Regions from separate parts of the Actinomadura meridiana genome, predicted to be linked through region 4. Evidence: riboswitches for the same ligand, from Rfam matches in the RefSeq annotation. Region 4 holds a riboswitch; each other region holds the start of a gene.
The links. Region 4 has a riboswitch for cobalamin ahead of ABD808_RS25550 (ABC transporter substrate-binding protein). Riboswitches for the same ligand answer to the same signal wherever they lie in the genome.

Region 1 (7,673 bases), on a different contig from region 4:
GCAAGGCCGTCACGCACGGCTGCGTCCGGGTGCCGAAGGACGCGCTCAAGGCCCTGTCCCAGGTTCCGCTCGGCTCCCTGGTGTACATCACCGGCTGACCCGGCACCGCGGCCCCGGCCGCGGCGGGCCGTCGCCGGTCTCGCCTCCACTAACGAATGATCGGAGAACTTCCATGCGTCACAGTCATGCCGCCGGACGGCTCACCGCCGCCGGCGCACTGATCACCGGGCTCGTCCTCGCCGCCACCCCGGCGCTGGCCGCCCCGAACGCCGCCCCGAACGCCGCGGCGGCGGGAGGTGGCTCGGCGTACGGGGTGACGGTGTCCGGGCCGCTGGACGTCCCGCCGGTGCCCGCCGTCTCGTCCAGGTCGAGCCTGGTCAGCAAGCACCTGGCGCGCGAGGACCTGACCGACCTGGTCGACGCCTCCGCCCTGGACGTCGGCGCGTCCGCCGACCGCGCCCGCTCGTCGGTCGCGCGCGTCGCGGTGCCGACCGCGCAGCTCAGGGCGAGCGCGATCGGCGCCGAATGCGTCGGCGGGCACGGCAGCGCCCACCTCGCCCGCGCCACCCTCGCGGGCCGCGCCCTGGACGCCTCGCCGCCGCCCAACACCACCATCCCCCTCGCCGTGAACGGCGTCGGGGACGGCGCGCTGATCCTCAACAAGCAGCAGCGCATGGCCGACGGCCGTCTCAACGTCACCGCGGTGGAGCTGCGGCTGCCCCTCCCGGGCAAGGCCGCGACGGTCCGGATCGCGTCCGCCACCTGCGGTCGCGCCGCGCCCGAGGCGCCCACCAAGACCCCCAGCGAGGCGCCCGCCCCGCGGCCGGTGAAGCACGACCTGCCCGTCACCGGCTGACACAGACCCCGCGGCGGCCCGGGCGCGGGAGCACCCTCCGGGCCGTCGCGGTCAGTTCGCCAGCGACTTCTCGAAATGCACGATCGCGCCGTCGCGGTGCAGGCGGTCGGTGACGCGCAGCTCCTCGGTGAACGCCCGCATCAGCTGGAGCCCCCGCCCGTGCTCGGCCAGCGGCGCCGCCTGTGTGGCCTCCCATCCGGCGGGTTCCGCGACGTCGGAACCCTTCGCCACGCCGCCGTCGATGACCTCCACGACGCATCTCGCCCCGTCCATCCGCGCCCGGACCTCGTACTCCATCCCGTTCGCGGCGTGCTGGATGACGTTCGCGCACGCTTCGCCCAACGCGAGCGCGATGTCGGCACGGATCTCGGAAGCGACCCCGAGCCCACGGAGCGAGGCGTCGAGCGTGTGTCGCACCAGCGGAGCGCTCTCGGCGTTCCTCGGCAGGGTCATTTCGAGAACGACCTCCATGCCAAATCGCCTCCGTTCCTCTAGCATCCAGATTTCCCGCTGATCTCCAACGGAAACTCCAGGTGCCGGAAAGTCGGTGACGACCTGCGGCGACAAACCTGTGACATGTACCACTTGACCTCCGGTACCGGACGGGCACACTGGGCGGGTGGTCAAGTCACTGCGCCCTCAGAACTACAACGAGGTCCTGTACGTCGGGCACTTCTTCCGCAAGGGCATGCCCGTCCTGATGGACCTGTCGGACGTGTCGGACGACGAGGCCAAGCAGATCGTCGACTTCGCCACCGGCCTGGTCTTCGGCCGCGGCGGCGCCATGGACCGCGTCGACCGCAAGCTCTTCCTCCTCGAGCCCTGACCCGGGAGACCCCCCGCCGACCACCGCCCCCGACCCCACGGCGCGCCCGGCCCCCACGGCGCCCCCGACCCCACGGCGCGCACGGCCACGGCCCGGGGCGCGCCCGCTAGGCGGGCTCCATGCCGGAGATCCGGTATCGCATCACGTCGGCGGAGCGGATTCGGGCGACCTGTGCGGGCTCCGGGCCCGTGCCGCGAAAGCGCTCGACGTCCTCGTCGCTCTCCCACCGCTCGTACACGTTGATCCGGTCGGGTTCGACCAGGTCGGCCGAGAGCGCGAAGTCGAGGCAGCCGGGCGCCGCCCGCGCCAGTTCGACGACCTCCCGGCACCCCGTCAGGTAGGTGTCGCGGCCGTCCACGTACAGGCTCCCCGAGATGACGATCATCTGCCCCTCCCGTCGACGCCCTCGCGCCGGGCCTGTCCCGGCCGATGCGTCACCAGGATGGACCTGCGGGCCGCCGGAAACTCATCGCCGCCCCACGGCTCGGGACGGCATGCGGTCAGGCGGCGGGGGCGCCGCCGGGAAGGTGCACTTGGCTACGGGCAGGTCTTCCAGGTGAGGTGGTAGATGCTGCCGATGGGGTCTTCCAGGGTGTCCATGGCGATGACGCTGGGGTGCGACGGGTCCGAGGTTCCCGGGTCGAGACGCAGCTCGGTGTTGAGGTTGAGGTTCCGGTCCTCGCCGCACGGCTTGTAGACGGGCTCCGTTTGGATGGAGTCCTCGAAATGCCATGTGCCATCGAAGGGGACGGGAATCTGGTGCGTGATCCTCCCGGTCTGCGGCAGCCCCTGGAAGTAATGGCTGACCTTCTGGGTGGCCTTCGCGCCGTCCACCAGGGAGGCGTAACCACGATGGTCCACAGACGAGACGGCGTAGGTGACGCCCTCCGGGGCCCGCAGCTTGAGGGAGAGCTGGCAGTTCTTACGGACGGGGGCCGGTTTCAAGGAGCCACCTGACTGCACCAGGTAATTGAAGTACCAGACGGTGAACGACTCCGCGTCATCCGAAATGGCCACCCCGGCGGTATTGTTCAGGCAGCCGGAGCCGTTGGCCGTCGCGATTTCGATGGTGACTCCGTCTGGACCGCGAACAGGACGCGGACCGGACGCCGCCGCGGCGATCGGCGCCGTGCTGACGGCGAGTGCCGCGGCCGCCACGGCGGAAATGGCGAACCCTCTACGCATGGTAATTTCTCCTCGTTGGGGAGCGTACGCTTTCTTCGCTGAACAAAGAAGCGACTACAAGGCGACGAGAGCATACCTTTAGCGCCATTCACTGTCAATCACCAGTATTTAACTCCGCGCTACCTTAATAGAATGAAACCGGGCCGCCGGTGGCGTGGGCCGGAAAGGGTTCGGGCGCCGAACCGGGAGAACGTTCGTCAGGCGGCGGGGACACCGCCGGTGAAGGTTCGTTCGGGCGGGGAGGCGACGAGTTCGACCATGGTGCCCGCGCGGAGTTCGTCGCCGAGGATTTCGGTGATCGCGTCGGTGAGGGCCGTGCCGAGGCGAGAGGTGATCTCGGCGGCGTCCGGACGGTCGAACGCCCCGGCGCGGATACCGAGCACGACCGAGGCCGTCGCGTCCACGGCCTTACCGCCCTGGGCGAAGCGGCCCGCCGGGACTCCGGCCAGCCGGATGCCCACCAGGTCGCGGGCCCATTCGCCGTAGACGCCGACGACCGCCTCCGTCAGTGCGGCGATGAGCGCGGGTTCGTTGCCGGTCAGCCTGTTGTCTGGAATGTGGACGGTCAGATGCGGCACAGTGGACCTCGTTCTCTTTGGACCTAAAGCCTTTGAGGTCAAAGGTAGTTGTGGAGGGTGGCGATGTCCAGCGAACCGGACGGCCCGGCCGTGGACGAGGCCGTCCGCACCCTGCTGCTGCTGATCCCCCGGCTCGTCGGCCGCGCCAAGCGCCTGCCGATCCCGGAGGCGCTGCGCGGCATGGACCTGGCGCCGCGCCATCTCGCGCTGCTGGCCCACCTGGAGTACCGCGGCCCCGTCAGCGTCAACGAGCTGGCGGCCCTGCTGGAGGTGGCACCGACGACGGTCAGCCTCATGGTCAGCGAGCTGTCGCGGCGCGGCGTCCTGGAACGCGCCGCCGACCCGGGCGACCGCCGCCGCCGCATCATCGCCATCGCCCCCGCCTACACCGCGCCGATCGGCGAATGGCTCTCCGGCAACGCCCACGCCTGGGAGCGCGTCATGCGCGACCTGGCGCCCGGCGAACGCGCAACGGTCATCCGTGCTCTGCGCGCTTATGAGGACGCACTGGAGTTGCGAGACGAGCAACCCGAGAGCGAACAGAAGTAATGATTTGCGTGGTCGGTAGAGTTGATGGTGCGGATGGTTCGTCCCCACCTTGGGCGGGGGCGTCGTAAGAGGGAACCCGGTGCGAATCCGGGACTGCCCCGCAGCGGTGAGCGGGAACGACCGCCGTCTTACGCACTGGGTCGCACGGCCTGGGAAGCGACGGCCAGTAGGACGCCTCGGCACTGTCGTCACTGACAACGAGGCGACGCCCGCGAGTCCGAAGACCTGCCTCCGCCCGCGCGCCGACCGGCGCGCGGTGGTCTGCGGCCTCGCGGGAGGGTTCGCGGCGCGCGTGCGCCGTGCCCTCACCCGCGGGTCCGCCGTGGCACGCGAGGGAAGCCGCCATGAACACGACGATCCTTGGACATCCCCGGATCGGGCCGCGCCGGGAACTGAAGTTCGCCACCGAGGACTACTGGGCCGGACGCGCCGACGCCGACGCGCTGACCGCCACCGGCGCCGAACTGCGGGCGGCGGTCTGGACGGGCCTGCGCGACGCGGGCCTCGCCACGATCCCGTCGAACACGTTCTCGTTCTATGACCAGGTGCTCGACACGAGCGTCCTCGTCGATGCCGTCCCCGACCGGTATCGGCATCTGACCGGGTTCGACCGGTACTTCGCGATGGCGCGCGGTGTGCAGGACGTCCCGGCGCTGGAAATGACGAAGTGGTTCGACACGAACTACCACTACATCGTCCCGGAGCTGGGGCCGGACACCCGGTTCCGGCTGGCGGACGGGTCGGCGGCCAAGCCGCTGGCCGAGTACCGGGAGGCGAAGGCGCTCGGCATCGAGACGCGACCGGTGCTCGTCGGGCCGCTCACCTACCTGCTGCTGGCCAAGCCGGCGCTGGACGCGCCGGACGGGTTCCGTCCACTCGACCTGCTCGACGATCTCGTCGACGTGTACGCCGAGGTGCTGGAGCGGCTGGCCGGGTCGGGCGCCGAATGGGTGCAGCTGGACGAGCCCGCCCTGGTCGCCGACCGGACGGACGAGGAGATCGCCGCGTTCGGCCGCGCCTACGCCCGGCTCGGACGGCTGACGAGCAGGCCGCGCCTGCTGGTCGCCACCTACTTCGGCACGGTCGGCGCGGACGCGCTGCGCACCCTGGCCGCGAGCCATGTCGAGGCCGTCGCCCTGGACTTCGTGGCGGGCCCGGACAACCTCGACGTCCTCGCCTCGGTGGGCGGGCTGCCGCGCAAGACGCTCGTGGCGGGCGTCGTCGACGGACGCAACGTGTGGCGCACCGACCAGCGCCGCGCCAAGGCCACCTGCGCCGCGCTGCTCGGGCTCGTCGACCAGGTGGTGGTGAGCACGTCCTGCTCGCTCCTGCACGTGCCCATCGACCTCGACGCCGAGACGTCGCTGGACCCGGCGGTGCGGGAACGGCTCGCGTTCGCCAGGCAGAAGGTCGGCGAGGTCGTGGCGCTCGGGCGGGCGCTCAGCGCGGACGTCCCGTCGTCCGCCGACGCACCGGCGCCCCCGGCGGGCGTCGACGACGAGGTGCGCGCCCGGCTGCGATCGCTCGACGACACCGCGCGCCGGGGCGACCGCGACGCCAGGTTCGCCGCGCAGCGGGACGCGCTCGGCCTGCCCGCCCTGGCGACGACCACGATCGGCTCGTTCCCGCAGACCCCCGAGATCCGCCGGGCCCGCGCCGACCACCGCGCCGGGCGCCTCACCGGCGACGCCTACACGCGCGCTATGAAGGACGAGATCGCCCGCGTCATCGCCCTCCAGGAGGACCTGGGGCTGGATGTCCTCGTCCACGGCGAACCGGAACGCAACGACATGGTGCAGTACTTCGCCGAGCAGCTCGACGGATACGCCGCCACCGAGCACGGGTGGGTGCAGTCGTACGGGTCGCGGTACGTCCGCCCGCCGATCCTGCACAGCGACGTGGCGCGGCCCCGTCCGATGACGGTGGAGTGGGCGACGTACGCGCAGTCGCTGACGGACAAGCCGGTCAAGGGGATGCTGACGGGGCCGGTGACGATGCTGGCCTGGTCGTTCGTCCGCGACGACCAGCCGCTCGCCGACACCGCCCGGCAGGTGGCGCTGGCGCTGCGGGACGAGATCGCCGACCTGGAGGCCGCCGGGATCCGCGTCATCCAGGTGGACGAGCCCGCGCTGCGCGAGTTGCTCCCGCTGCGGGGCGCCGACCGTCCGGCGTACCTGGACTGGGCCGTCGGCGCGTTCCGGCTCGCGACGTCCGGCGTCGCGGACACCACTCAGATCCACACGCACATGTGCTACTCGGAGTTCGGTGAGATCATCGGCGCGATCGGCGCGCTGGACGCCGACGTGACCAGCGTCGAGGCGGCCCGCTCCCACATGGAGCTGGTCGCCGACCTGCGCGCCGCCGGGTACCGGAACGGCATCGGGCCCGGCGTGTACGACATCCACTCGCCGCGCGTCCCGGCCGCCGAGGAGATGGCGGACAACCTGCGGCGCGCGCTGCGGGCCGTCGAGCCGGGACGGCTGTGGGTCAATCCGGACTGCGGGCTGAAGACCCGCGCCTACCCGGAGACGGAGGCGTCCCTGCGCAACCTGGTCGCGGCGGCGCGCAGCGTCCGCGAAGACGTCGGCTCGTGACCGGCACCGCTTGACCGGCACCGCTTGACCGGCACCGCTTGACCGGCCCCGCTTGACCGGCCCCGCTTGACCGGCCCCGCTTGACCGGCCCCGCTTGACCGGCCCCGCTTGACCGGCCCCGCTTGACCGGCCCCGCTTGACCGGCGCCGTATGGCCTGACCGCCGCTCTCCCACCGCGGTCAGGCCATGCGGCCCCCTCCTCTAACCGCGATCGTCCAGGGCCTCATGGAGGCGGACGAGTTGCTCGCACACCTCCGTGATGTCGGTGACCGGAAGCGTGCCGGTCTCGCCGGAGCGGGCGCGCCAGCGGAATGTCGCCGTTTCGCACCGCACCGTCAGGTCGCGGGGGTCGGAAAGGACGGTGACGCCGAGTTCCTCCGTGGAGACGAACCGGTCGACGCCGCGTTGGACGAGGAGCGTGTGCAACGTCCTCATCGCGTGCGGGTCATCGACGTGCCGCGGGTGGCGGCGGCCGTGCGAGGTGCGGGTGACGGGCAGCGCGAACCAGGTGGCCTTGCCGCGCACGGCCGGGAAGCTCAGCCGGGACCGGGACGGATGATGCCCCCACCGCCCCTTCGCGAGAATCTCGACCAGCCGCAGGCCCCGCCCGTGTTCGAGCACATCACCAAGCGGCTCACCCCGACCCGACTCGCGACGACTCGGCACGGTCCGACCCGCCTCGCCACGACCCGCCTCGCCACGACCCGGCTCGGCACGACCCGACGGCTCGTCACGCTTCGGCGGATCGGCACGGCCCGGCGATTCGGCAGGGTTCAGCGGATCGGCACGGTTCGGGGATTCGGCGCGGTGCGGCGAGGCGGTGCTTTCGCGCCACTCGCGGAGCGTGTCGAACGCCTTGATGACGAGTTCGTCGCGTCCCCGGTCGTCGCGCCGCTGGTACACCCACAGTTCGGCGCCGGTGGGCCCCTCGCCGGACGCGGCGTGCTGGAGCACGTTGGTCGCCAGTTCGCTGACCATGACCGCGAGGTCGTGCAGGTCCTGGACGGCGAGCCCCAGCGTGGGGAGCAGTCCGCCGACCTGGGAACGCGCGACCGCGGCGATCGACTCGTCCGCGGGCAGGGGGA
Region 2 (7,673 bases), on a different contig from region 4:
GTTGACGACGGCGGGCGACAGCATGGTTATTCCGTTCCTGCGGAGCGGAAAGCACTTCTTCGCCGTCATGACCGTCGCTGGAGAAGGCGCATCGACCATCAGACTTCCGGATGACGTGCGGGCGGCGACGTTCGACGGAACCACGGCATTTGTGATTCAGAAGAACGGATCTGTTGGCGTCGCGACCGGAGGAGCGGCATCGACCGAGACGCTACCACACCTGAAGGGCAATGTCTTCTGGACCGCCGCTGGAAACAATTCTTTGCTCGTCGCCACCTCGGTGGACACAGCAGAGAAAAGTCAGGTCTCGATAACGTCAATCGGAAACTAGGAACTACTCGTGAGCGAGTTCTATGTCTTCCACAATTCACTCGTGACGACCGCGCGCTCATTCGCGCAGGCGGCCAGCTCCTACGAGTCGACCATGCCGGACGATGGGCTTCCCGTGCGGTCAGAAGGGGTCGTTTAGGGTTACGGCGCCTTCTACGCCTATTTGGTAGGCCGAGACTCGGCGTTCGAAGAAGTTCGAGAGTTCTTGGACGTCCTGGAGGTCCATGAAGGCGAACGGGTTCTGGGTGCCGTAGCGGGGTGGGAGGCCGAGGCGGGTGAGGCGTTGGTCGGCGACGTATTCCAGGTAGGCGCGCATGTCGTCGGCGCTCATGCCGGGGAGGCCGTCGCCGCACAGGTCGCGGGCGAAGTCCAGTTCTGTTTGGACGGCCTCTTCCAACATGCGGGTGACCTGGTCCGTCAGCTCGGAGTCGAACAGGTCGGGTTCTTCGGCGCGGACGGTGTCGACCACGGAGAACGCGAATTCCATGTGCATCGACTCGTCGCGGAAGACCCAGTTGGTTCCGGAGGCCAGGCCGTTCAGGAGGCCGCGTGCGCGGAGCCAGTAGACGTAGGCGAAGGCGCCGTAGAAGAAGAGGCCCTCGATGCAGGCGGCGAAACAGATCAGGTTGAGTAGGAACGTGCGGCGGTCGTCTCTGGTTTTGAGTTCGTTGAGGGAGCCAAGTGAGTCGATCCAGCGGAAGCAGAATTCCGCCTTGGAGCGGATGGACGGGATGTGCTCGATCGCCGCGAACGCCTTGACGCGCTCTTCCTGGTCGGGGAGGTAGGTGTCCAGGAGGGTTAGGTAGAACTGGACGTGCACTGCCTCTTCGTACAGCTGGCGTGACAGGTAGAGGCGGGCCTCGGGCGCGTTGACGTGTTTGTAGAGGTTGAGGACGAGGTTGTTCGCCACAATGGAGTCGCCGGTGGCGAAGAACGCGACCAGGCGGTTGACCAGGTGTAGTTCGGCGGGCGTCAGGCGTGCCAGGTCGGCCATGTCGGACGCGAGGTCCACCTCTTCCACCGTCCAGGTGTTGCGGATGGCGGCGCGGTAGCGCTCGTAGAAGTCGGGGTAGCGCATCGGACGCAGGGTCAGGTCCATGCCGGGGTCTAGCAACATTACTGGCACGCCTCGCAGGTCTCGGGGTTTTCCAGGGAGCAGAGGTTTGATTGCGCGACGGTCGTTTGCGCGATGCGGGTGGCCGGGCGCGACCGTAGGTAGTAGGTAGTTTTGAGGCCGCTGCGCCAGGCGTAGGCGTACATCGAGGACACTTTCCCGATCGTCGGGGTCTCCATGAACAGGTTCAGGGAATGGGACTGGTCGATATACGGGGTGCGTGCGGCGGCAAGGTCGATCAATGCTTTTTGTGGGAGTTCCCATGCCGTTCGGTAGAGGGCGATCATCTCGTCCGGCAGACCGACGAGGCCCTGGACGGAGCCGTTCGCCTTCTTGATCGCCTCCCGGACGGCCGGGGTCCACAGCCCGAGCGATTTCAGGTCGTTCACCAGGTAGCCGTTGATCTGGAGGAACTCGCCGGACATCGTCTCCCGCTTGAACAGGTTGGACACCTGCGGCTCGATGCACTCGTAGCAGCCCGCGATGGACGCGATCGTGGCGGTCGGCGCGATCGCGATGAGGAGCGAGTTGCGGAGCCCTACGTCGGCGATCCGTTTCCGGAGTTTCTCCCATTCGGCGGGACGGGACGGAGTCGCGTCCGGGAAATGGTCGAGATGGAGTTGGCCGCGTGCGGTGCGGGTCTGGGCGTAGGCGGGTAGGGGGCCGTGGGCGGCGGCCAGGTCGGCCGACGCGTTGTAGGCGGCCAGGGCGATTTCCTCGGAGATGCGAGTTGACAGCGAGCGGGCCTCGGCCGAGTCGAACGGGAGGCTGAGCGTGAAGAAGACGTCCGCGAGGCCCATTACGCCGAGGCCGACCGGGCGCCATTTGTTGTTCGCCGTCTCCGCCTCGGGCGTCGGGTAGAAGCCACGGTCGATGGTGCGGTCGAGGAATCGGACGGCGGTGCGCACGGTGCTCCGAAGCCGTTCCCAGTCCATGCCGGACGGACCGACATGCGCCGCGAGGTTCACCGATCCGAGGTTGCACACGGCCGCCTCGTTGTCGCTGGTCACCTCAAGGATCTCGGTGCACAGGTTCGACAGGTGGACGGCCTGTCCCGGTTCGGCGGTCTGGTTGCAGGCGCGGTTGGCGGCGTCCTTGAACGTCATCCAGCCGTTGCCCGTCTGGGCGAGCGTCCGCATCATCTGCCCGTACAGCTTGCGGGCCGGGAGCTGCCGGACGAAACGGCCGTCCTTCTCGGCGGCCCGGTAGGCCGTGTCGAACTCGTCACCCCACAGGTCGGCCAGCTCCGGGACCTCCTTCGGGTCGAACAGCGACCATGTTTCGTCCTGTTCGACGCGGCGCATGAACTCGTCCGGAACCCAGTTGGCGAGGTTCAGGTTGTGGGTGCGGCGGGCGTCCTCGCCGGTGTTGTCACGCAGTTCCAGGAACTCCTCGACGTCGGCGTGCCACGGCTCCAGGTACACGCAGGCAGCGCCCTTGCGGCGTCCGCCCTGGTTGACGGCCGCGACGGACGAGTCGAGCGTCCGCAGCCAAGGCACGATCCCGTTGGAATGCCCGTTGGTGCCGCGAATCAGCGAGCCTCGTGAGCGCACCTTCGTCCAGGAGATCCCGATGCCGCCCGCGTACTTGCTGAGCCGCGCCACCTGCGCGTACCGCTCGTAGATCGACTCCAGTTCGTCGCGCGGCGAGTCGAGCAGGAAGCACGACGACAGCTGCGGCCGCCGGGCCGCGGAGTTGAACAACGTCGGTGAGCTGGGCAGATACGACAGCGTGCTGAGCAGCCCGTACAGCTCGGCGGCCTCGTCGACCGTGTCGGCCAGACCGCACGCGACCCGCAGGAGGAAGTGTTGCGGACGTTCCAGGACGAGCCGCGAACGCGGATGTTTCAGCAGGTAGCGGTCATAGAGCGTGCGGAGGCCGAAGTACTCGAAGCGGTCGTCGGCCGATTCGTCGATCAGGGCGTCGAGCGCGGGCGCGTTGGCGGCGACGAACGCGGCCGGGCCGTCCGCGAGCAGGCCCTCCCGGAGCCCGGCGGCGACCGAGTCGGCGAAGGTCAGCACCCCGGCGGCGGCCGTCTCGTCCCGGATCCGGAGCCCGAGCAGCCGGGCCGCGACCTTGGAGTATCCGGGTTCGGCGGGCACCAGCGTGCTCGCCTCGCCGATCGCCAGGTCGCGTAGCTCGGCGGCGTCCAGTCCATCACCGGCTCGGACGGCGGCCAGCACCCGGCCCGGGCCGGTGTCCGGTATCCCCTCGCAGGCCGCCTCGATCTCGGCGGCGATCTCCGCGACCGCCGTCGGCGGCGCGACCAGGTCCTGTGTCACGTGCTCTCCCCTCGCAGCCGCCTCGCGGAGGCATGCGAACGGGACACGACGGCACGTCGCGCTCCGCCCCCGACCCACCCGCGAGGCCTGGACATATCGGTCTGGGGGGCGACCCCCTGACCTCGTGCGGGCAGGTCTTCGGACTCGCGGGCGTCGCCTCGTTGTCAGTGAAGACAGGGCCGAGGCGTCCTACTGGCCGTCGCTTCCCAGGCCGGATGGCCCAGTGCCTATGACGGCGGTCGTTCCCGCTCACCGCTGCGGGGCAGTCCCGGAATCACACCGGGTTCCCTCTTACGACGCCCCCGCCGACGGGCGGCGGGGGCGAACCAGCACGGGATTGAACCCTACATGTAGTCGCCGATCTTTGCACAACCCCTAGATGTTGGGCATGCCAAGGAGTTCACGGGGTCGGCTATCCGGATCGCGGGAGTGGTGGGACGATGGGTGCGCCATGTCCCCGCGTCCCCCGCAGCCGGGCTTCCGAACCGCACGCGCGGTGGTTTTCGCCACCGTGTGCGTCACGCTGGCGACCTCCGGGCACGTCCTCGCATCGGGGACGACGATTCCGGTGTGGGCGGTGCTGACGGGTTTCGGCGCGGTGCTCGGTGTGACGCTCGTCCTGGCGGGTCACGAACGTTCGCTGGCGACGATCCTGGGCGGCCTCCTCGGCGGACAGTTCGCGCTGCACACGCTCTTCACGGCCGCGACCGCCCCGAGCCAGCCGATGCCGACGCACCACCAAACGGGCATACCGGACGCGGCGACGGCGTGCTCGAACCTCCTGATGCCGGTGGCGCACGCCTCGGACGCGCCGACGATGACGCTCGCGCACACCGTCGCCGCGATCATCGCGGCCTGGTGGTTGCGGCGCGGTGAACGGGCCGCCTGGTCGCTGGCCCGGCGGATCGCCCTGGCCGCCGCCGACCGTCCGGTCCGGCTGCTGCTCGTCGTCGACGTCGAGCCCGCCGAGGCCCGGCCGCGTGTTCCGGCTGTTTCGAAGGTCGTCACGGCCATCGGCCGCACCCTGCGACATCAGGTCGTCCGGCGGGGTCCCCCGCCGGGTTCGAGGGCGCTCCTCGCCTCCCGCTGAGCGAGCGCCGCACGTCACCGGACGCCGACTCGACGGCGCTTCCGGCTTCACTCGTGACCTCGAACGGAGTTCCGTCATGCCTTCCCTTTCTCACGCCGCCCGCAGGCTCGGCGCCGTCACCGCGCTGTCCGTCATGTCGGTGATCGGGCTCGCCACCGCCGCTTCCGCGCACGTCACCGTCAACCCGAAGACCGCCGAGCAGGGGTCGTACACCAAGGCGACGTTCCGCGTGCCGAACGAGCGCGACAACGCGTCCACGACCAAGCTGGTGGTGAACCTTCCGGCGGAGCATCCGCTGCCGTCGGTGTCGGTCCGTCCCGTCCCCGGTTGGACGGTGAAGGTCGACAAGTCCAAGCTCGCGACCCCGATGAAGATCGAGGGCGGCGAACTGACCGAGGCCGTCACCAAGATCACCTGGTCGGGCGGCAAGATCGACCCTGGTAACTTCCAGGAGTTCGACGTGTCGATGGGCCCGCTGCCGACCAACACCGACCAGCTGATGTTCAAGGCCGACCAGACATACTCGAACGGTGAGGTCGTCAAGTGGGACGCACCGACCACCGAGGGCGCCGCCGAACCCGAGCACCCGGCGCCAGTGCTCAAGCTCGTCCCGAAGGGCTCCACCAGCGTGAACACGACCAGCGGTCTTGTCTCCAAGACCACGCCCAAGGCGTCCGAGTCCGCCGATGACGGGACGGCCCGGCTGCTCGGCGGCATCGGCATCGGCGTCGGGGTCCTCAGCATCGCGGTCGGCGGCTACGGCCTGACCCGAGCCCGGAGCCGGTCATGATCCGCGTGGCGCGGCGCGTCGCCGCGGGCGCCCTGGCGGTCGGGACGGTCCTGGCGATCTTCGCGCCCCCGGCCTCCGCGCACGCCGCCCTCACCGACGCGAACCCGAAGAAGGACTCGTCGATCGCGTCACCGTCGCAGGTCGTCCTGACCTACTCGGACCCGATCCGGCTGCCCCGCGTGATCCTGACGGACGCCTCCGGCAAGGAACGCCAGGTCGGGGCGCCCCAGGCCGTCGACAACAAGGTCACCCAGCAGGTCGGCGGGACGTTGCCGAACGGTAAGTACACGGTGGGCTGGCGCGTCGTGTCGGCGGACGGCCATCCGGTGTCGGGCACCTACACGTTCACGGTGACGGGTTCGTCCGACGCCGCGGCGCAGCCCGCCGCCCCGGCGCCGACCCAGACCGGCACCGCGTCCACCGAGGACTCGGACGACGGCTCGTCGGGCTGGCTCTGGATCGGCCTGATCACACTCGTCGTGGTCGTGGCGGGGGGTGCGGTCGCCCTGATGCGGCGTTCGACCTCGTCAAAGAACTGATCAGCACGCTTCCGGTCGGGTGATTACAGCATTACAGTGATTACCCGACCGGTTTCGTGTCTCTGGGGGCCAGATGATCGTCGAGTACATCCGCTACAGCGTCGACCCGGCGGAGGCGGAGGAGTTCGAGGCCGCCTACGCGCGGGCGTCCGCCTCCCTGGCCGCCGCACCGCAATGCGTGGATTACGAGCTTTCGCGGTGCGTCGAGGAGCCCACGTCCTACATCCTGCGCATCGGGTGGACGTCGGCCGACGACCATCTGCAAGGCTTCCGGGGCGGCGAGCACTTCCCGGCCTTCTTCGCCGAGATCAAGCCGTACGTGCGACGCATCGAGGAAATGCGGCACTACGAGCAGACGGCGGTGCGCGGCGCGGGCTCGTCCGTCCCGACGATGTACGAGTGGGCGGGCGGCGGCGAAGCGCTCGAACGTCTTACCGAGGTCTTCTACACGAACGTGCTGAAGGACGACCTTCTGCGCCCGCTGTTCGAACACATGGCCCCCGACCACCCGAAATGGGTCGCGATCTGGCTGGGCGAGGTGTTCCGCGGGCCGGAACGCTACAGCGGGGAACGCGGCGGCTACCACCACATGGTCCGCCAGCATCTCGGCAAGGCCATCGCCGAACCCCAACGCCGTCGCTGGGTCGCCCTTCTCATGGACGCCGCCGACGAGGTGGGCCTCCCGGACGACCCGGAGTTCCGTGCCGCGTTCACGTCCTACATCGAATGGGGCACCCGGATCGCCCTCGCCAACTCCCAGCCCGACGCCAAGCCACCCCTCGAAGCCCCCATGCCCCACTGGGACTGGGGCGTGGCCCCGCCCTACGTCCCATCGGACTCCTGACTCGCGATAATCTGCGACGACATCCGCGACAAGGGGGTTGATGAATATGGCCTGCGCCGTTCTTCGTCATCAGCATGCCCTTGTCCGGGTCGCGAGAGGCTGAGCGCGGCCCGGTCGTCCAGCACGACCAGGAGCGTTCCATGTCATTCATCTCTTCTTCGTCCGACCTGAGCACCGACCGCCTCGTCCTGCGGCCATGGACCATGGCCGAGGTGGGCGCCGTCCTCGCCGGTGAGCGGCGAGACCATTGGGCGGACGACTTTCCCGCCGAAGGCGACCGCGTCATCGCGGGCTTCATCGCGGAGACCCCGACCGCGCTCGGCGAGTACGGGCAGCGCCAGATCATCGAGTCGGCCAGCGGCCTCGTCGTCGGTGCCATCGGCCTGTTCTGGCCGCCGGTCGACGGGGCCGTCGAGTTCGGTTACGGCGTCGTCGAGTCCCGGCGGGGACGGGGTTACGCCAACGAGGCCGCCCGAGCCCTGGTGGCGTTCGCGCTGGTAGCGCCGGGTGTCGAGGCGGTGACGGCGACGGTGGAGCTTTCGAACCCGGCGTCCGTCCGCGTCCTGGAGAAAGCCGGGCTGCGCCGCCTCCACGGCGACGCGCGCACCGCCACATTCGGCACCGCCTGATCCGGGAGCGCCGCACAGAGAAACGGATCATGCCTCGCTCACACACCCGGGAGAA
Region 3 (7,673 bases), on a different contig from region 4:
GGGAATCCAGCACGGAATTCAGATCCGTCTCGATCCATTCGGCGCGTACTCGCTGCTCCGAATGCCCCTGCACCTGATCAGCAACCAACTGCTGGACTTCGACACCGTCCTCGACATCCGGCTGTCGGAGCGCACCGCCGCCGCCCGGACCTGGACGCGGCGCGCCGCCGTCCTCGACACCGTCCTGGCGCGGCGCATCGCACGCGGCCCCCAACCCGACCGGGCGGTCGAGTGGGCCTGGCACCGGCTCCGCGCGACGTCCGGCCGGGCCCGGGTGGCCGCGCTCGCCGACCGGATCGGGTGGACGCCCCGGCGCCTGACCCGCAGGTTCCGCGACCAGGTCGGCCTGCCGCCCAAGACCGTCGCCCGTATCTTCCGCTTTGAACGCGCCGCCGCCCTCCTCGCCAGCATGCGCCCCCTGTCCGACATTGCCGTCGAATCGGGATACAGCGACCAGGCGCACCTCACCCGCGAGCTGCGCGCCCTCACGGGACGCACGCCGTCCGACCTGAGGTCGCATTCGTTCAAGCCGGGACTGCGTCCGTCTGCCTAACGTGCGGCGCATGCACCTGCGTGATCACTATCGTTCCGGCACGCCGTTCATCGCGGTCCACGACGCGCTCGCCGCGCTCGACTTCTACCGGACGGCCTTCGACGCCGACGTCCTCGCCCGCCTGGCCGCCCCGACGGCCGCGCGATGCACGCCGCCACCCTCATCCACGGCTCCCTGATCGTCGTGATGGACGAGATGCCCGAGGTCGGCCTGCACTCGCCCGACTACTACGGCGGCGCCGCGTTCTCGATCCTCCTGAACTGCGACGACGCCTCAGCCGCCACCGCCCGCGCGGTCGAGGCGGGCGCCGAGCGGCTCGCCCCCGTCCAGGACACCTTCAGCGGCGACCGGCACGCCCTCGTCCGCTGCCCTTACGGGCACCGCTGGATCCTCTCAACCCGCACCGAAGGCCTGACGTTCGCCGAAACCCAATTCCGCTTCACCACCTGGCTGGCGTCCGGCGCCCCCACCGAAACCACCAACTGAAACGGGTTGCGTTGACACCGCGCACCCATGTTGCCTTGGCGCGATGGCTGAACTACGCACCGACCGCCTAATCCTCCGCCGATGGCAGGACTCCGATCTCGAACCGTGGGCGGCGATGAACGCCGACCCCGAGGTCCGCGAGCACCTGGGCGAGTTGCTGACCCGAGAACAGAGCGACGCGTCCGTGACACGTTTCCAGTCCGCGTTCGACGAGCGAGGCTACGGCTGGTGGGCGGTCGAAGTACTGACTACTGGCGAGTTCATCGGCTTCGCCGGTTTGGACCAGGTGGACGACGGCGTCCGTCCTCTTGCGGATGATGCGGGGAAGGTCGTCTTCGCGGTGATCGATCCCGGCGTTTAGTTCTGGGGGCGATATGTTTGGGGTGGCATAACTGATGCGGGGTGCCCCTGTGTGGGGAGAATCGGGAAGCCGGTGGAAAACCGGCACGGGCCCGCCGCGGTAACCGGGGAGCCTTCGTCCATGCGCGATTCGCGCGGCCACTGACCGGCAGGTTGGGAAGGCGGACGATTCGGCGTCGATCCGGGAGTCCGAAGACCGGCCTCGCTACGGCGGCCACCTTTGATGGTGGCCCGAGCGGCGGGAGCCTGCCTTGGATGTTTACGACGTGATCCACCGTCGGCGTGACGTGCGTGCGGAGTTCACTGGGGTGCCAGTCCCGGAGGACGTGCTCGGACGGGTTCTGGCGGCCGCACATGCCGCGCCCAGTGTCGGGCTTTCGCAGCCCTGGGATTTCGTGTTGGTGAGGGACGCCGGGATTCGGCGGGATTTCTACGACCATGTTCAGGTCGAGCGAGCGGTTTTCGCGGCGAGTTTGGCGGGGGTCGCAGCGGAGCGGTTCGCGCGGATCAAGGTTGACGGGGTTCTGGAGTCGAGCCTCTCGATCGTCGTTACCTACGACCCTGAGCGTGGTGGTCCGGCCGTTCTGGGACGGCATGCCATCGCGGACGCGGGCCTCTACTCGGTGTGTCTGGCCATTCAGAATCTGTGGCTGGCCGCTACGGCGGAGGGGCTCGGGGTGGGGTGGGTCTCGTTTTATCGGGAGGCTTTTCTGCGGGAATTGCTTGGGGTTCCGGAGGGGCTTCGGCCGGTGGCTTGGTTGTGTGTGGGGCCCGTCGGTCATCTTGAGGACGTGCCGGATCTTGAGCGGCACGGGTGGCGGAGTCGCCGGGCGCTGGAGGAGGTTGTGCATCACGATCGGTGGTGAGTGACATCGTTGTCGCTCTTTGTCGCGGCCCTTGACGTTCCCAGCGAGGTCAACCGATACTCGGGCGGCGATGGGGTGACAACGATGTCAGTCGCTTACCGACCAGTCGATGGAGTGCTGATGCGCGACGACCATGACCACGGCACGGCTCTGTCCAGGCGGGGCTTTCTCGTCACGGGTTCCACGCTGCTCGCGAGTGTCGGGCTGGCTGGAGTGACTCAAGGGCGGGCGTCCGCCGCACCGGCCCAGCCGGGGAAGACCGATCTCGCGCTCTACCGGCCGGTGCACGTCTCGTCGACCGCGTATGCGCCCACACCGGGGCATTTCGTTGTCGATCGGATGGCGCGTCGGAACGTCCAGGGAAGTGGGTGGCGGGCCGCGGTCGGTGGCACGCAGTGGGTCGCCGTCGATCTTCAGGGGTCCTGCCGGGTCGAGTCGGTCGTGCTCGTGTTCGAGGCGGCGGAGGGCGATGTCGTCTTCAAACCGGGCGAGGACACCAACAATCCGCGTCGCGACACGACCGGGTGGGAGGTTCTGTCCAGTTACGCCACCGAGTTCCGGGTGGAGGTGTCGGACGACGGGCGTAGCTGGAAGTCCGTGCATGACGGGTCTACCAAGACGGGTGGTGTTGTCGAGGTCGTCCTCGATGAGGCGGTGACAACGCGGTGGGTTCGGCTGGTTGGGACGAAGCAGTCGAATCCCAATCCGCTGGGACTCAACTCGTTCCAGGTGTACGGGACGGCGCGGGGGCGGCGGGCCGACGTCACCGGGTGGACTGACTGGACGAGCGGCGCCCGCCGCGTCCCGGCGCTGCGGGTCGAACGTGATGGGACCGTGCCCGTCGAGTCGGGCTGGAACGTCACGTTGCAGGAGTTCGCGGGCACGGGAGATGGTGCCGTGGTCTCGGCAGATGGGGTCGATACCTCGCGTTGGTTGCGGGCGCGGGTGCCTGGAACGATCCTCGCTTCGCTGGTTGAGGAAGGGCATCTTCCGGATCCGGTGGAGGGATTCAACAACCTGCGGGCTCCGGAGGCGCTTGGGAAGAACTCGTGGTGGTATCGGCGAGTTTTCCGGTTGCCGCATCGGTTTCCGGAGCGCGGGCACGATCGCGTCTGGCTGGAGCTGGACGGCATCAACCATCGCGCCGAGATCTGGCTCGACGGGGTGAAGGTCGGGGAGCTGGAGCATCCGTCCGCGCGGGGTGCCTTTGATGTGTCCGCGCAGTTGGGGCGGGGCGGTGAGCATGTTCTCGCCGTCCGGATCGACCCGATGCCCTTCCCCGGGAGTCCGGGCGACCGGGGGGACGACGGGCAGCCCTACCACGACGCGGGCTCGTTCATGATCATGCGCAATGCGCCCACGTATCTGGCCGTGACCGGGTGGGACTGGATGCCCGCGGTTCGGGACCGTGTGATGGGGATCTGGAACCACGTCCGGCTGCGGTCGACCCGCGCGGCGGTTGTGGGGGACCCGCTGGTTGAGACGTCCCTACCGAATCTGCCTGATGTGTCTCGGGCGGACGTCACCGTCACCGTGCCGGTGCGGAACGCGGCGTCTTCGCAGCAGAAGGTGAGAGTCAGGGCGGCGCTTGGGCGCGTTCGTGTTGAGAAGGACGTGGACGTTGACGGTGGCAAGACCGTGGACGTGGTCTTCTCGCCGAAGGAGTTCTCCGAGCTGCGCCTGACCGACCCCGAGCTGTGGTGGCCCAACGGGTACGGCGAGCCTACGCTGCATGACCTGGACGTAGTCGCAGAGGTCGACGGTGCGCGCAGCGACCGCCGCACACTACGGGTTGGGTTGCGGCAGACGAAGTACGAGTCGGAGAACCCCATCAAGTTCGAGCCCGGTGCCAACAGGGTGCAGCAGGTCGTCGAGCTGGAGCGGCAGCAGGCGCGGTTCGTCCGGATCCAGGCGGGGCGTCGCGCGACGGGCTACGGGGTGTCGTTGTGGACGCTGTCCATCGTCGACAAGCAGAACCCGACCGTTGACCTGGCGCGCGGGGCCCAGGCATCGGCGTCGTCGGTGGACAGTCCTGATCGGTCGCCGGAGAAGGCCGTCGACGGCGACCCGAACACGCGGTGGTCGTCGTCGTACAACGATGACCAGTACATCCAGGTCGATCTCGGCAAGGCCGCGAGCTTCGACCAGATCACCCTTGTGTGGGAGGTCGCCTACGCCAAGACCTTCAAGGTTCAAGTCTCGGCCGACGGCGACAAGTGGACCGACGTCAAAGCGGTGAACAACGCGCCCACGCAACTGAAGATAAGCGTGAACGGCGTTCCGGTGATGTGTCGCGGCGGCAACTGGGGCTGGGACGAGCTCCTGCGCAGAATGCTGGACGGCCGCATGGACGCCGTCGTCGAATACCACCGCGACATGAACTTCACGATGATCCGGAACTGGCTCGGCAGCAGTAACCGGGAGGAGTTCTACGCCCGCTGCGACGAGAACGGGCTGTTGGTGTGGAACGACTTCTGGAACGCCTGGTTCCTCGACCCACCGGACCATGCGCTGTACCTGCGGCACGTCCGGGACACCATCCTTCGGTACCGGTCGCACCCGTCCATCGTGGTCTGGTGCGGCGCCAATGAGGGGACGCCGTCCGGGGAGGTCGACAAGGGCGCGCGGCAGGCCGTCGCTGAGGTGCATCCGGACGTCCTGTACGTCAGCAACTCGGCCGCCGACATCGTCAGCGGCAGCGGCCCGTACGCCTGGATCGACCCGGCGTTGTACTTCTCCGCCGAGACCTACGCGCAGGACACGTTCGGCTTCCACACCGAAATCGGTATCCCAACCGTCCCGGTCGCGGAGAGCATGCGCAATCTCGTCGGTGACGAGAAGGGTTGGCCTATCGACACGGTCTGGGCCTACCACGACTGGGCTACGCGCGGAGGCCAGTACCCACAGAGCTACAAGGCGGCGATAGACGAAAGGCTGGGTGAGTCACATTCGCTGGAGGAGTTCTGTACCAAGGCGCAGCTAGTGAACTTCGAGAGCATGCGTGCCATGTTCGAGGCGTGGAACGCGAACCTCTGGCAGGACGCGACGGGTCTGCTGCTCTGGATGTCGAACCCGGCCTGGCACAGCGTGGTGTGGCAGACCTACGACTACGACCTCGACGTCAACGGCACCTACTACGGCGCGAAGACGGGATGCGAACCGCACCATGTCCAGGCCGATCCGCGTAACTGGAACGTCATCGCCGTCAACCACACACGGGACGCGCTACGCGGTGCCGTTGTCGAAGCCGACGTACTCGACCTGAAGGGGCGTCCACTGGCCGACAAGCGGTGGAAGACAGTCGATCTGATGGCGTCGTCTACCGCAGCGGCGTTCACGGTCGATCCGCTGGCCGGTACGGAACATCCTCTGCATCTGGTGCGGCTTCGTCTTGCGAATGCCGACGGGGACACGTTGTCGGAGAACACGTACTGGCGTCACACCCAGCCGAAGGATCTGCAAGCGCTGAACGAGCTGTCCGGCGCGTCGTTGCGGCTGACCGGTAGCCGCGTCACCGACTGGCATGGGCGGTTGAGCCTCACCGTGACCGTCCACAACAGGGGGAACGTGGTCGCCCCGATGGTGCGGCTTGCGCTTCGTCATCGCAGGTCAAAAGACCGGGTTCTGCCTGCCACGTACTCCGACAACTATCTGTGGCTGCTACCCGGAGAGCGGCGCAGGGTCACGATCTCCTGTCCGCGTCAGGGCGGCCACCCGTCCGACCTGGAGGTCACCGCCCAGGGGTACAGGACGTCGCTCGTCTCCAACCACGGGCACGGCTGAGCGCCGCGCGGCGTCAGGACTTCAGGAGTTCGATGCCGCGCCGGACGAGTCGTGTCGGGATCATGAGCTCGGACGGCCAGGACGTGTCGCCGCCGATCCGCTCGAAGAGGCGGTCGGCGGCGGCGCGGCCCAGTTCCTGCACGTCGTAGGCGATCACCGTCAGCGGGCGCGGCATCAGCGCGGACAGCTCGAAGTCGTCGAAGCCCATCAGCGCGGCGCCGTCGTCGCGCCGGTACAGCTCCTGCATGGCGCCGATCGCGATCCGGTTGTTGCCCGCGAAGAACGCCGTGGGCGGGTCGTCGCCGTCCAGCATGGCGGCGACGGCGTCGGCGGCCTCGCCGGGGTCCGCGACACCGACCCTGACCAGGGAGTCGTCGTAGGGGACCGCCGCGTCGGCCAGCGCCGTCCGCACCCCGGCGAGGCGCTCGCGCGCGGTGTAGATGGCGGGGGAGTCGACGATGACGCCGATGCGGCGGTGCCCGGAGTCCAGCAGATCCACGATTCCGGCGCGGGCGCCCGCCGCGTTGTCGATGACGACGCTGTCGGCCAGGATCCCGGACGGCGGGCGGTCCAGGAACACCACCCGCATGCCCATCTCGACCTCGGTGCGAGCGAAGGAGTGGTCGGAGCCCGCGGGGACGATGATCAGCCCGTCCACCCGGCGCTGGCACAGGTCGAGGAACTGGCGCTGCTCCAGCTCGGGGTCCTCCTCCGAGCTGACGGTGATCAGGTGGGTGTCGTGGGCGCGGGCGACCCTGGCCACCGCCGCCGCGATCGTGGAGTAGAACGGGTTCGCCAGGTCCTCGATGATCAGACCGATCGTCGCGGTCTGCCGTCCCGAGCGCAGCGTGCTCGCCATGTCGTTGCGGCGGAACCCGAGTTCGCCGATCGCCGCGAGCACCTGTTCGACCAGTTCCGCGCGGACGTTCGGCTCGTGGTTGATCACCCGGGACACCGTCTTCGGGCTCACCCCGGCCGCGGCCGCCACGTCCGAGATCGTCGGCCTGCGCCGCCTGTCCTGCCTGTCCACCGAAGCCCTTCTACCTGAGATGTTCATGACCAACGTAGCGTCCCCATGCTTTCCGACAACGTTATCAATAACCTCGCTGGCTCTTGTTGGCCAGGGGTGCCTGGCCGAAGTGTCACGCCAGCGAAGACGAGTCTTGTTTTCCCAGCTGGGCGCCCATCCGGTGGTCTGGTACGGCGCGAAGATCGAGTCACGAAGAGGTCACGGCGGTCGGCGAAATCTTGACAACGATGTCTCAGAGCGGCGACCTTGAGGCGCAACGTGCGGTGCGCCGCAGCCGACCATCCCCCTCGGCGAGGACGATGTCTGAACACCACCTCATCCCCCTGACCGCGAACCAGCCCCGGCACTTCTACCGAGGCGGCGCGAACATCGGCCGCTTCCGGGGCGGCCCGCCACCCGACGACCACCGTCCCGAGGACTGGGTCGGGTCGACCACCAGCCGGTTCGGCGGCGGCGACGCGGGGCTCACCGTCCTGCCGGACGGGCGGCCCCTGCGCGCCGCGGTCGCCGCGGATCCGGACGGATGGCTCGGGCCCGAGCACGTGCGCTCCTGGGGCGACACCCCGGCCCTGCTGGTCAAGCTGCTCGACGCCGG
Region 4 (7,673 bases):
CGGCGGACATACGGCCCCCTCCTTCCGTGTACGAGACAAGTTGTTCGTGATGACCAGCGAGGACGGGCTGTCGATGACCTTCAAGGCCGGGCCCGGGGTGCAGGAGGCGCTCGTCGCGGAGGATCCGGAGCGCTTCTTCGTCCCGAAGTACGTCGGCAGCAAAGGGTGGGTCGGGGCTCGCCTCGACGTTGACCATGACTGGGACGAGATGGCCGAGCTCATTGAGGACAGCTACCGCCTCACCGCGCCCAAGCGCCTGACAAAGCTCCTGGGCCAGGAATGATCCTGGGGAGGGAGGGGTGGGCCTGGGGTTGGGTGAGGATTAGTGGCCGTGGCTGCGGTTTAGGCGGGATAGGTGGGTTGCCAGGTGGTCCATGGTGGTGTTTTTCGGGTTCCAGCCTCGGTGGAGTAGGGCGGTTAGGAGGGCCTCCAGGTAGGGGGCTGGGTGGTAGAGGAAGTCCTTGGTTATGGGGAGGATCTCCCAGCCCATTTCCTTGGTCAGCCAGGTGCGGCGGGACGTGTCGTGAGCGCGGACCCTGGGGCCCGTGTGGTGGCGTTCGCCGTCGTATTCGAGGCCGACGCGGTGGTCTGGGTAGCCGAGGTCGATGTAGTGCCAGCGGCCGGACGGGCCCATCACCGGAACCTGCGTTTGCGGACGGGGGAAGCCCGCGGTGAGGAGGGCCATCCGTGTCCAGGATTCGGCTGGAGAGGCCGCGCCTTGGTCGCTGAGGCGGATGATTTCGCGGAGGCGCTTGTTGCCTCGGTAGCCCGGGAGCGTTCGGGACATTGTGGTGAGGTCGTCGGTGGATACTCCACGGCGGAGGAACTGGTCCAGGGCCGCAACGGCGTCGTAGCGAGGGAGCCAGCGGGCGCAGTCCAGGGCGGTGCGGGGCAGAGAGGTCATCCGTATGCCGGATTTCCGTGTGATGTGCTCCTCGTTCAGTTCGGCGGTTTCTGCGGTTATCGGTTCGGATTTGTCGGGGGTGATCAGGTCTACGTTCCAGTCGGCCTGATCTGTGCCGGGTGGGAGGATGTCGAGGCCCCAGATCCAGGCGGCGGTTCGGCGGGCTATGACCGCCTCGCCGGGGAGGAGGTTGCTCAGGGCGGCGGCGCGGGCCGTCAGAGGGGCGCCTCTGATTGGGACGAAGTACACGCCCGCTCCCACGGGGACGATCGCGTCGGCCGTTGTTCTCTTCCAGGTGAGCCCGAGGCTGTTCATACGTCCGATCGTCCCTCGGGTGAGGACCCGGGCGGATATCGGCTGGAGATTGTGGATAACTTCGCCTGCTGAACAGACGGGTTGCTGGGTAGATAGAGGAACGTGGCTGGAGGGCTGGTTCGTCGGGTCCCGGCGGCGACGACCGGGGGGGTGCCGGTGAAGGCACGGCGGCGGTTGGCGGTCGGTGTCGTGGGCGTGGAGGCGCCGGACGGTGAGGCCAAGGAGTACGCGCGTGAGGCGATGGTCTCGTCGGCGCGTGCGCATGACCGGGCCGCGATGTTGCTGGAGCGGATGGCTCTCGCCCATCCGGAGGAGGCGGACGTCCATTTGCAGTCGGCCGCCCGGCATCGCAGATGGGCCGAGAACGACCGGAAGCTGGCGGAGCTGTACGCGCCCCCAGAACCTACGGTGCGATGAGTTCGTACAGGTTGCCGCTGGCGTCGGAGAAGTAGACGCCGCGGCCGCCGAGGGGATGGTCGTGGTCGATGCGGCCGTTGTCGGCGTGTGCGGGTTCGTCGCCGTAGGGGAGTTCGCGGGCGTCCAGGCGTTCGACGGCGGTGTCGAAGGTGACGGCGTCCACGTCGAAGGCCAGGTGGTGGCCCTGCGGGTGCGCGACGGTCAGGAAGTCGAGGGTGAGGGAGTCGTTCACCCGGATCGGGACGAAATGCCGCGCGTGCGGATGCGCGCCCGTGTAGCGCAGGCCCATGACGGACGCGAAGAAGCGGGCGGCCTCGTCGTTGTCGGCGGCGGTCACGATCGTGTGGTTGAGGGTGATCGTCATTCGGTCTCCTTGAAGGCGCCGTGCAGGAAGACGTCCAGGCTGTCCTCGACGGACGGGGCCTCCGGTCCGGCGGGGGGACGGGCGCGGGCGAACATCAGTCCCATGAACAGGCTCGCCAGCTGTTCCGGGAGGAGGCGCAGCCGGTCGCGTTCGGGTTCGAAGAGTTCGGCGAGGGCCGCGCGGGTGCGGTTCATGGCGTCCGTGCGGGCGTCCGCGGGAGGGCGGCCGGTCTCGGACGGGTCGGGTCTGCGGAGGGGGCGGCCGGTGGCGTGCAGGGCGCCCATGACCATGCCCATGCGGGCGAGGTAGGCCTCGATCGCGGCGCTGGCCTCGGCGAGGCGGTCGGGCAGCGGGACGTTGAGCGGGATCGCGGTGAGCTCGGACAGGATGTGATCGGTGCGGGTCGCCTCGGCGACGCAGGCGTCCAACAGTTCCTCCTTGTCGGCGAAGACGCGGAAGATCGTCGCCTCGCCGATGCCCGCGGTGCGGGCGATCTGGCCGGTGGTGACAGCGGTTCCGTGCTCGGCGACCAGCGGCAACGCGGTGCGGATGATCATCTCGCGGCGCTGCTGCGGGCTCATCCCGGGGGCGCGGCGACGACCTTGTGTCTCCATGCCGAACACGGTACGGAGTGAGCACTCACTCCGTCAAGTGGGTGTCGTGTGACCGGCGCATTTCCGGATTTCGGCGGCTGGTACCGTTACGGTGCTGCGCGCCAGGAGCGAAGTCCGGTGTGAATCCGGCGCTGTCCCGCAACTGTGGTGCTCAAGAAGGGCCGAGCCAGGTCGCCTCCTCGCGCGCTGACGAACTTCGACCTCGTGGAAGGGCGATCCGTCCTGAGCGGGCCGCGGCTTCCCCCAGCCTGGAGGCTCCAGTGAGACCCGTACGTTCCCTTGTCGCGGTACTGGCGATCGGCGCCGTGGCATTCGCCGGTGCGTGTGGCGACGGCGACAGCGACAGCGGTACGTCGGGTGCGAAAACCGTCACCGTTCAGGCGGCCAACGGGGCGGTGAAGGTCCCGGCGAACCCGAAGCGCGTCGTGTCCCTCTCCCCCACCCACACCGAGACGCTGTTCGCGATCGGCGCCGGGACGCAGGTGGTCGCGGTGGACGACTACTCGAACTTCCCGGCGAACGCGCCCCGCAGCAAGCTGTCGGGTTTCAAGCCCAACGCGGAGGCGGTCATCGCCTACAAGCCGGACCTCGTCGTCGTGTCGGACGACCTGAACGGCATCGTCCAGTCGCTGGAGAAGGTCGGCGTCCCCGTCCTGCTGGAGCCCGCGGCGGCCAAGCTGGACGAGGCGTACGACGAGATCGGCGACCTCGGGCAGGCGACCGGGCACACGGCGGAGGCGACGAAACTCGTGAACGGGATGCGCGCCGTCATCCAGAAGACGGTCGCGGCGTCGTCCCAGGGGAAGGGCCTGAGCTATTACCACGAGCTCGACAACCAGTTCCACTCCGCGACGTCCAAGACGTTCGTGGGTCAGGTGTACGGGCTGTTCGGCCTGCGCAACATCGCGGACGCGGCGGACAAGGCGAGCGGCGGATACCCGCAGCTGTCCCGCGAGTACCTCCTCAAGCAGGACCCCAACCTGATCTTCCTCGCCGACACCCGGTGCTGCGGGCAGAACGCCGCCGCGGTCGCGAAGCGTCCGGGCTGGTCCGATCTGAAGGCCGTCAAGGACAAGGGCGTGGTCGAACTCAACGACGACGTCGCCTCCCGGTGGGGGCCGCGGCTGCCCGAGCTGGTGAAGGCGATCGGTGACGCCGTGCGGAAGGTCCGGTGACCGGCGACCGGAGGGGCGCCCGGCCGTGAGGACCCGGCAGGCCCGGCTGCGGCCGGTGCATCTGGCGGCCGGACTGTCACTGTTCGCGGTTACCCTGCTGGCGGGGGTGCTGGTGGGGTCGGCGGGGCTGCCCGTCGGCGGGGTGCTGAAGGCGCTGCTCGACCGGGTGCCGTTCGTGCACGTCGACTCGGGGCTCGGCGTGATCGACGAGAACGTGCTGTTCGAGCTGCGGATGCCGAGGGCGCTGATGGCGGCGATGGTCGGCGGGATGCTGGCGCTGGCGGGCGCGGGCTACCAGGGCGTGTTCCGCAACCCGCTCGCCGACCCGTACCTGCTGGGCGCGGCGGGCGGCGCCGGGGTCGGGGCGACGGTGGTGATCGCGCTGGTGCCGGGCGACCCGGGGTTCGGGGTGCCGCTCGCGGCGTTCGTCGGCGCGATCTTCGGGGTGTTCCTGTCGTACGCGCTGGGGCGCACGGCGGGACGCGGCAACGCGGCGACGCTGGTGCTGGCGGGGGTCGCGGTGTCGTCGTTCCTGGCGGCGGTGCAGACGTTCGTCCAGCAGATGAAGACGGAGGAACTGCAACGGATCTTCGCGTGGATCCTCGGCGGGGTCGGTTCCGCCGACTGGCACCAGCTCGGGCTCGTCGCCCCGTACTCGCTGGTGTCGACGGTGGTGCTGCTCGCGCACGGGCGGCTGCTGGACGTGCTGAGCGTCGGCGACGAGGAGGCGGCGTCGCTGGGCCTGTCCGCGCCGAGGGTGCGGCTGGTGGTGCTGGCGGCCGCGTCGCTGGCGACGGCGTGCGCGGTCGCGGTGAGCGGGCTGATCGGCTTCGTCGGGATCGTGGTGCCGCACGCGGTGCGTCGGCTCGCGGGCGGTTCGTACCGGATCGTCCTGCCGCTGTCGCTGCTGGGCGGCGCGGCGTTCCTGGAGGTCGCGGACCTGGTGGCGCGGACGGTGATCAAACCGGGCGAGTTGCCGCTGGGCGTGGTGACCGCGTTCGTCGGTGGACCGTTCTTCGTCGCGGTGCTGCGCGCGAGCCGTAGGCAGGTGGACACGTGACCGTCCGGATCCGGAAGCTGGACGTCGCGCTCGGCGGGCGTCCGGTGCTGAGGGGCGTCTCGCTGGACGCCCCCGCCGGGTCGTGGACGGCGGTGATCGGCCCGAACGGGGCGGGGAAGTCGACGCTGCTGCGGGCCGTGCTGGGGCTGGTGCCGTCCGAGGGCGCGATCACCGTGGCGGGCGAGGACCTCCAGGCGCTGAAGCCGCGGCGCCGCTCCCAGCTGATCGCCTACGCGCCGCAGAGCCCGAACGTGCCGGTGGGGATGACGGTCTTCGACTACACGCTGCTCGGCCGCTCCCCCTACATCCCGCATCTCGGACGGGAGAGCGCCGCCGACCGCGTCATCACGGCGAAGGTCATCGACCGGCTGGACCTCACCGAGTTCGCGGCCCGTCCGCTGGTGGAGCTGTCGGGCGGCGAGCGGCAGCGCGCGGTGCTCGCGCGGGCGTTGGCGCAGCAAACGCCCGTGCTGCTACTGGACGAGCCGACCACCGCCCTCGACATCGGCCACCAGCAGCAGGTGATGGAGCTGGTCGACCAGCTCCGGATCTCCGACGAGCTGACCGTGGTGACGACCATCCACGACCTGAGCCTGGCGGCGCAGTACGCCGACGACCTCGTCCTGCTGTCCCACGGACGGGTCGCGGCGGCGGGACCGCCCGACGAGGTGCTCACCCGCGCGACCGTCGAGGAGCATTTCGACGCGCGGGTCTCCGTCGCACCAGGCCCCGCCGGTCGGCCGATCCTGTCCCTGGAACGCCCGTGAACATCGCTGGAGCGCCCGTGTCGCTGGAGCGCCCGTGAGTGTGGAGACCCCGTGAACGTAGAGACCCCGTGAACGTAGAGATCCTGTGGACGTAGAGATCCTGTGGACGTAGAAACGGTGTGGCGCGAGGAGGATGGGGCGCGGCTCGCGGCGACGGTGTGGCGGGCGGGCGGCGGCCACCGGATGATCGCGTCGGCGATGCTGGGCGGCGGCATCGGCCCGGCGGGGTGGGTGCTGAACGCGCAGGTCGCGGGCGGTTATTCGCGCATGGACCCGGTGGCCCATCTGGAAGAGCTGGCGAAGGCGCAGGGCCTGGAAGGGCCCGGTGTCGGCATGCTCACCGCCGCGTCGGTGGCCCGCACCATGCGGCGCGACGAGGACGGTGTGAGCGTCTCCGCGACGGTCGGGTTGCGCGTCCCGACGTGGGCGGCCGCTCCCGCCGGGACCACCGACCCCGAGCTGGCGCCGATCCACGGCACGCCCCACACGCCGGGGACGGTCAACATCGTCGTGGCCGTCCCGGTGCCGCTGACCGACGCGGCGCTGGTCAACGCCGTCGTCACCGTCACCGAGGCCAAGACGCAGGCGCTCCTCGAAGCGGGCTATCCATGCACGGGTACCGCGTCCGACGCGGTCTGCGTCGCCGCGACGACCAATGGCGGGCCGCCGGAACCGTTCGCGGGGCCGCGTTCGATCTGGGGAGCGCGGATCGCCCGCGCCGTGCACGCCGCCGTCCACGCGGGGGCGCTCGACTACACGGCCTATCTGGAGACACGCGGCTAGCACCGGCCGCCGCACCACCCCGGTGCGATGCGGCGGCCGGTTTCAGGGCCAGTGCAGTGTGGGGAACGGCCTCACCTCCTCCTTCGGCATCCCACGAAACAAACGGGTCACCCGGCGCGAGGAAGGCCGTGACCAGCGCCGGGTGTGTTGCGGGGGGCGTTGCGCGCGTCGCGTTCGGCGGTCAGCGCGCGGACAGCGGCGCGCAACTCGTCGGCCGTCCGCGACAGTTGCCAGTAGTGCCGTTCGTACTCGCGGGCCCGTGCCTGGTACTGGTCGCAGTCGGCGACGGCCTGGCCGCGTTTGGCCTCGGCGTCGCGGACGGCGGAGCGCAGGTCTTCGGCGGAACGTTTCGCGGCGTGCACCTCGACGCGCTGGCCCTCGGCGAGCGTCTCGGCGTCCGACAGCCGCCGGTGCAGGGCGACCAGTTCGGCGCGGGCGTTCTCCAGAGAGGCGAGCAGTTCGCCCTCGCGCGCGGCGATGCGGTCGCGGTCGCGTTCTGCGGCGATCCGGGCGGCGCGGGCGGCCTCGGCCTCGTCCTTCAGCTCGGACATGAGCGCGGCGGCGAGCCGGTCGGCGGCGCCCTCAAGGCGGTCGACCATCTCCCAGGTCCAGGCGACCTGGCCGGTCAGCCCCTGGTCGTCCGGGCCGGGCGCCGGCTGCGGCACGGGCCGTCCGCAGCCGGCGCACGACCGGGCCGCGCCCGGGTCACCGAGGCGTGCGATCCCGGTGCGGCCGTCCTCGGCGGGCGCGGGAAGGTCGGTCTGCCGCGGGGCGGCGGGGGGCGGGATCGGGACGGTTCCGTCGAGCGGGGCGACCTTCAGGTCCTTCATGTGCCGTTGTACGCAGCGGCGTCCGGAGGCGTTCGACGTGGCCGGCACCCGGCTTCGGGACCGTTCCTAGGGCGCGGTCAATCCGCGTCTTCTCTCAGGTAGTCGTCGCGCACGCGGCTGCGGCTGAGCGTGCCGGACGGGTCGCGCGACAGCGACGCGCGAAACTCCAGCCGCCGCGGACGCTTCGGTTCCGCCAGCTGCTTCCCGCACCCGGCGAGCAGGGCATCGGCAAGGGCGTCATTGGCGCCCACACCCTCGGCGGGCTTCACGAGCGCGACCGCGATCTGGCCCAGTTCGTCGTCGGGGACGCCGATAACGGCCGCGTCGCCCACGGCCGCGTCCTGAAGCAGGACGTTCTCGATCTCCTCCGGGTGGACGTCGACACCGCCGGAGACGATGACGTCGGCGGCACGGCCGTCCAGGTGCAGCCACCCGTCCGCGTCG

Region 1: linked by a shared signal. The riboswitch ahead of metE (5-methyltetrahydropteroyltriglutamate--homocysteine S-methyltransferase) and the one ahead of ABD808_RS25550 (ABC transporter substrate-binding protein) in region 4 are both predicted to bind cobalamin.
Region 2: linked by a shared signal. The riboswitch ahead of ABD808_RS29945 (ribonucleoside-diphosphate reductase subunit alpha) and the one ahead of ABD808_RS25550 (ABC transporter substrate-binding protein) in region 4 are both predicted to bind cobalamin.
Region 3: linked by a shared signal. The riboswitch ahead of bluB (5,6-dimethylbenzimidazole synthase) and the one ahead of ABD808_RS25550 (ABC transporter substrate-binding protein) in region 4 are both predicted to bind cobalamin.

The regions. Positions count from the first base shown of each region.
Region 1 covers NZ_BAABAS010000020.1:159,940-167,612, forward strand. The annotation lists gene ABD808_RS26750 (L,D-transpeptidase) at 1-98, shown strand, start outside; gene ABD808_RS26755 (choice-of-anchor P family protein) at 173-856, shown strand; gene ABD808_RS26760 (ATP-binding protein) at 908-1,327, opposite strand; gene sepF (cell division protein SepF) at 1,476-1,682, shown strand; gene ABD808_RS26770 (putative quinol monooxygenase) at 1,789-2,067, opposite strand; gene ABD808_RS26775 (DUF4360 domain-containing protein) at 2,220-2,867, opposite strand; gene ABD808_RS26780 (tautomerase family protein) at 3,065-3,445, opposite strand; gene ABD808_RS26785 (MarR family winged helix-turn-helix transcriptional regulator) at 3,509-3,994, shown strand; cobalamin riboswitch at 4,011-4,241, shown strand; gene metE (5-methyltetrahydropteroyltriglutamate--homocysteine S-methyltransferase) at 4,339-6,588, shown strand; gene ABD808_RS26795 (ATP-binding protein) at 6,790-7,673, opposite strand, start outside.
Region 2 covers NZ_BAABAS010000021.1:27,661-35,333, reverse strand. The annotation lists gene ABD808_RS29955 (hypothetical protein) at 1-331, shown strand, start outside; gene ABD808_RS29950 (ribonucleotide-diphosphate reductase subunit beta) at 452-1,447, opposite strand; gene ABD808_RS29945 (ribonucleoside-diphosphate reductase subunit alpha) at 1,447-3,726, opposite strand; cobalamin riboswitch at 3,839-4,072, opposite strand; gene ABD808_RS29940 (hypothetical protein) at 4,178-4,816, shown strand; gene ABD808_RS29935 (YcnI family copper-binding membrane protein) at 4,893-5,606, shown strand; gene ABD808_RS29930 (copper resistance CopC family protein) at 5,603-6,145, shown strand; gene ABD808_RS29925 (group II truncated hemoglobin) at 6,219-6,989, shown strand; gene ABD808_RS29920 (GNAT family N-acetyltransferase) at 7,130-7,618, shown strand.
Region 3 covers NZ_BAABAS010000001.1:208,474-216,146, forward strand. The annotation lists gene ABD808_RS01020 (helix-turn-helix domain-containing protein) at 1-553, shown strand, start outside; gene ABD808_RS01025 (hypothetical protein) at 564-731, shown strand; gene ABD808_RS01030 (VOC family protein) at 698-1,039, shown strand; gene ABD808_RS01035 (GNAT family N-acetyltransferase) at 1,083-1,400, shown strand; cobalamin riboswitch at 1,423-1,618, shown strand; gene bluB (5,6-dimethylbenzimidazole synthase) at 1,651-2,265, shown strand; gene ABD808_RS01045 (discoidin domain-containing protein) at 2,386-6,048, shown strand; gene ABD808_RS01050 (LacI family DNA-binding transcriptional regulator) at 6,062-7,078, opposite strand; gene ABD808_RS01055 (class I mannose-6-phosphate isomerase) at 7,378-7,673, shown strand, end outside.
Region 4 covers NZ_BAABAS010000019.1:141,024-148,696, forward strand. The annotation lists gene ABD808_RS25525 (MmcQ/YjbR family DNA-binding protein) at 1-283, shown strand, start outside; gene ABD808_RS25530 (hypothetical protein) at 323-1,219, opposite strand; gene ABD808_RS25535 (hypothetical protein) at 1,376-1,636, shown strand; gene ABD808_RS25540 (VOC family protein) at 1,623-2,000, opposite strand; gene ABD808_RS25545 (TetR/AcrR family transcriptional regulator) at 1,997-2,614, opposite strand; adenosylcobalamin (AdoCbl) riboswitch at 2,698-2,839, shown strand; gene ABD808_RS25550 (ABC transporter substrate-binding protein) at 2,875-3,789, shown strand; gene ABD808_RS25555 (FecCD family ABC transporter permease) at 3,815-4,849, shown strand; gene ABD808_RS25560 (ABC transporter ATP-binding protein) at 4,846-5,616, shown strand; gene ABD808_RS25565 (adenosylcobinamide amidohydrolase) at 5,719-6,399, shown strand; gene ABD808_RS25570 (hypothetical protein) at 6,507-7,229, opposite strand; gene ABD808_RS25575 (AMP-binding protein) at 7,307-7,673, opposite strand, start outside.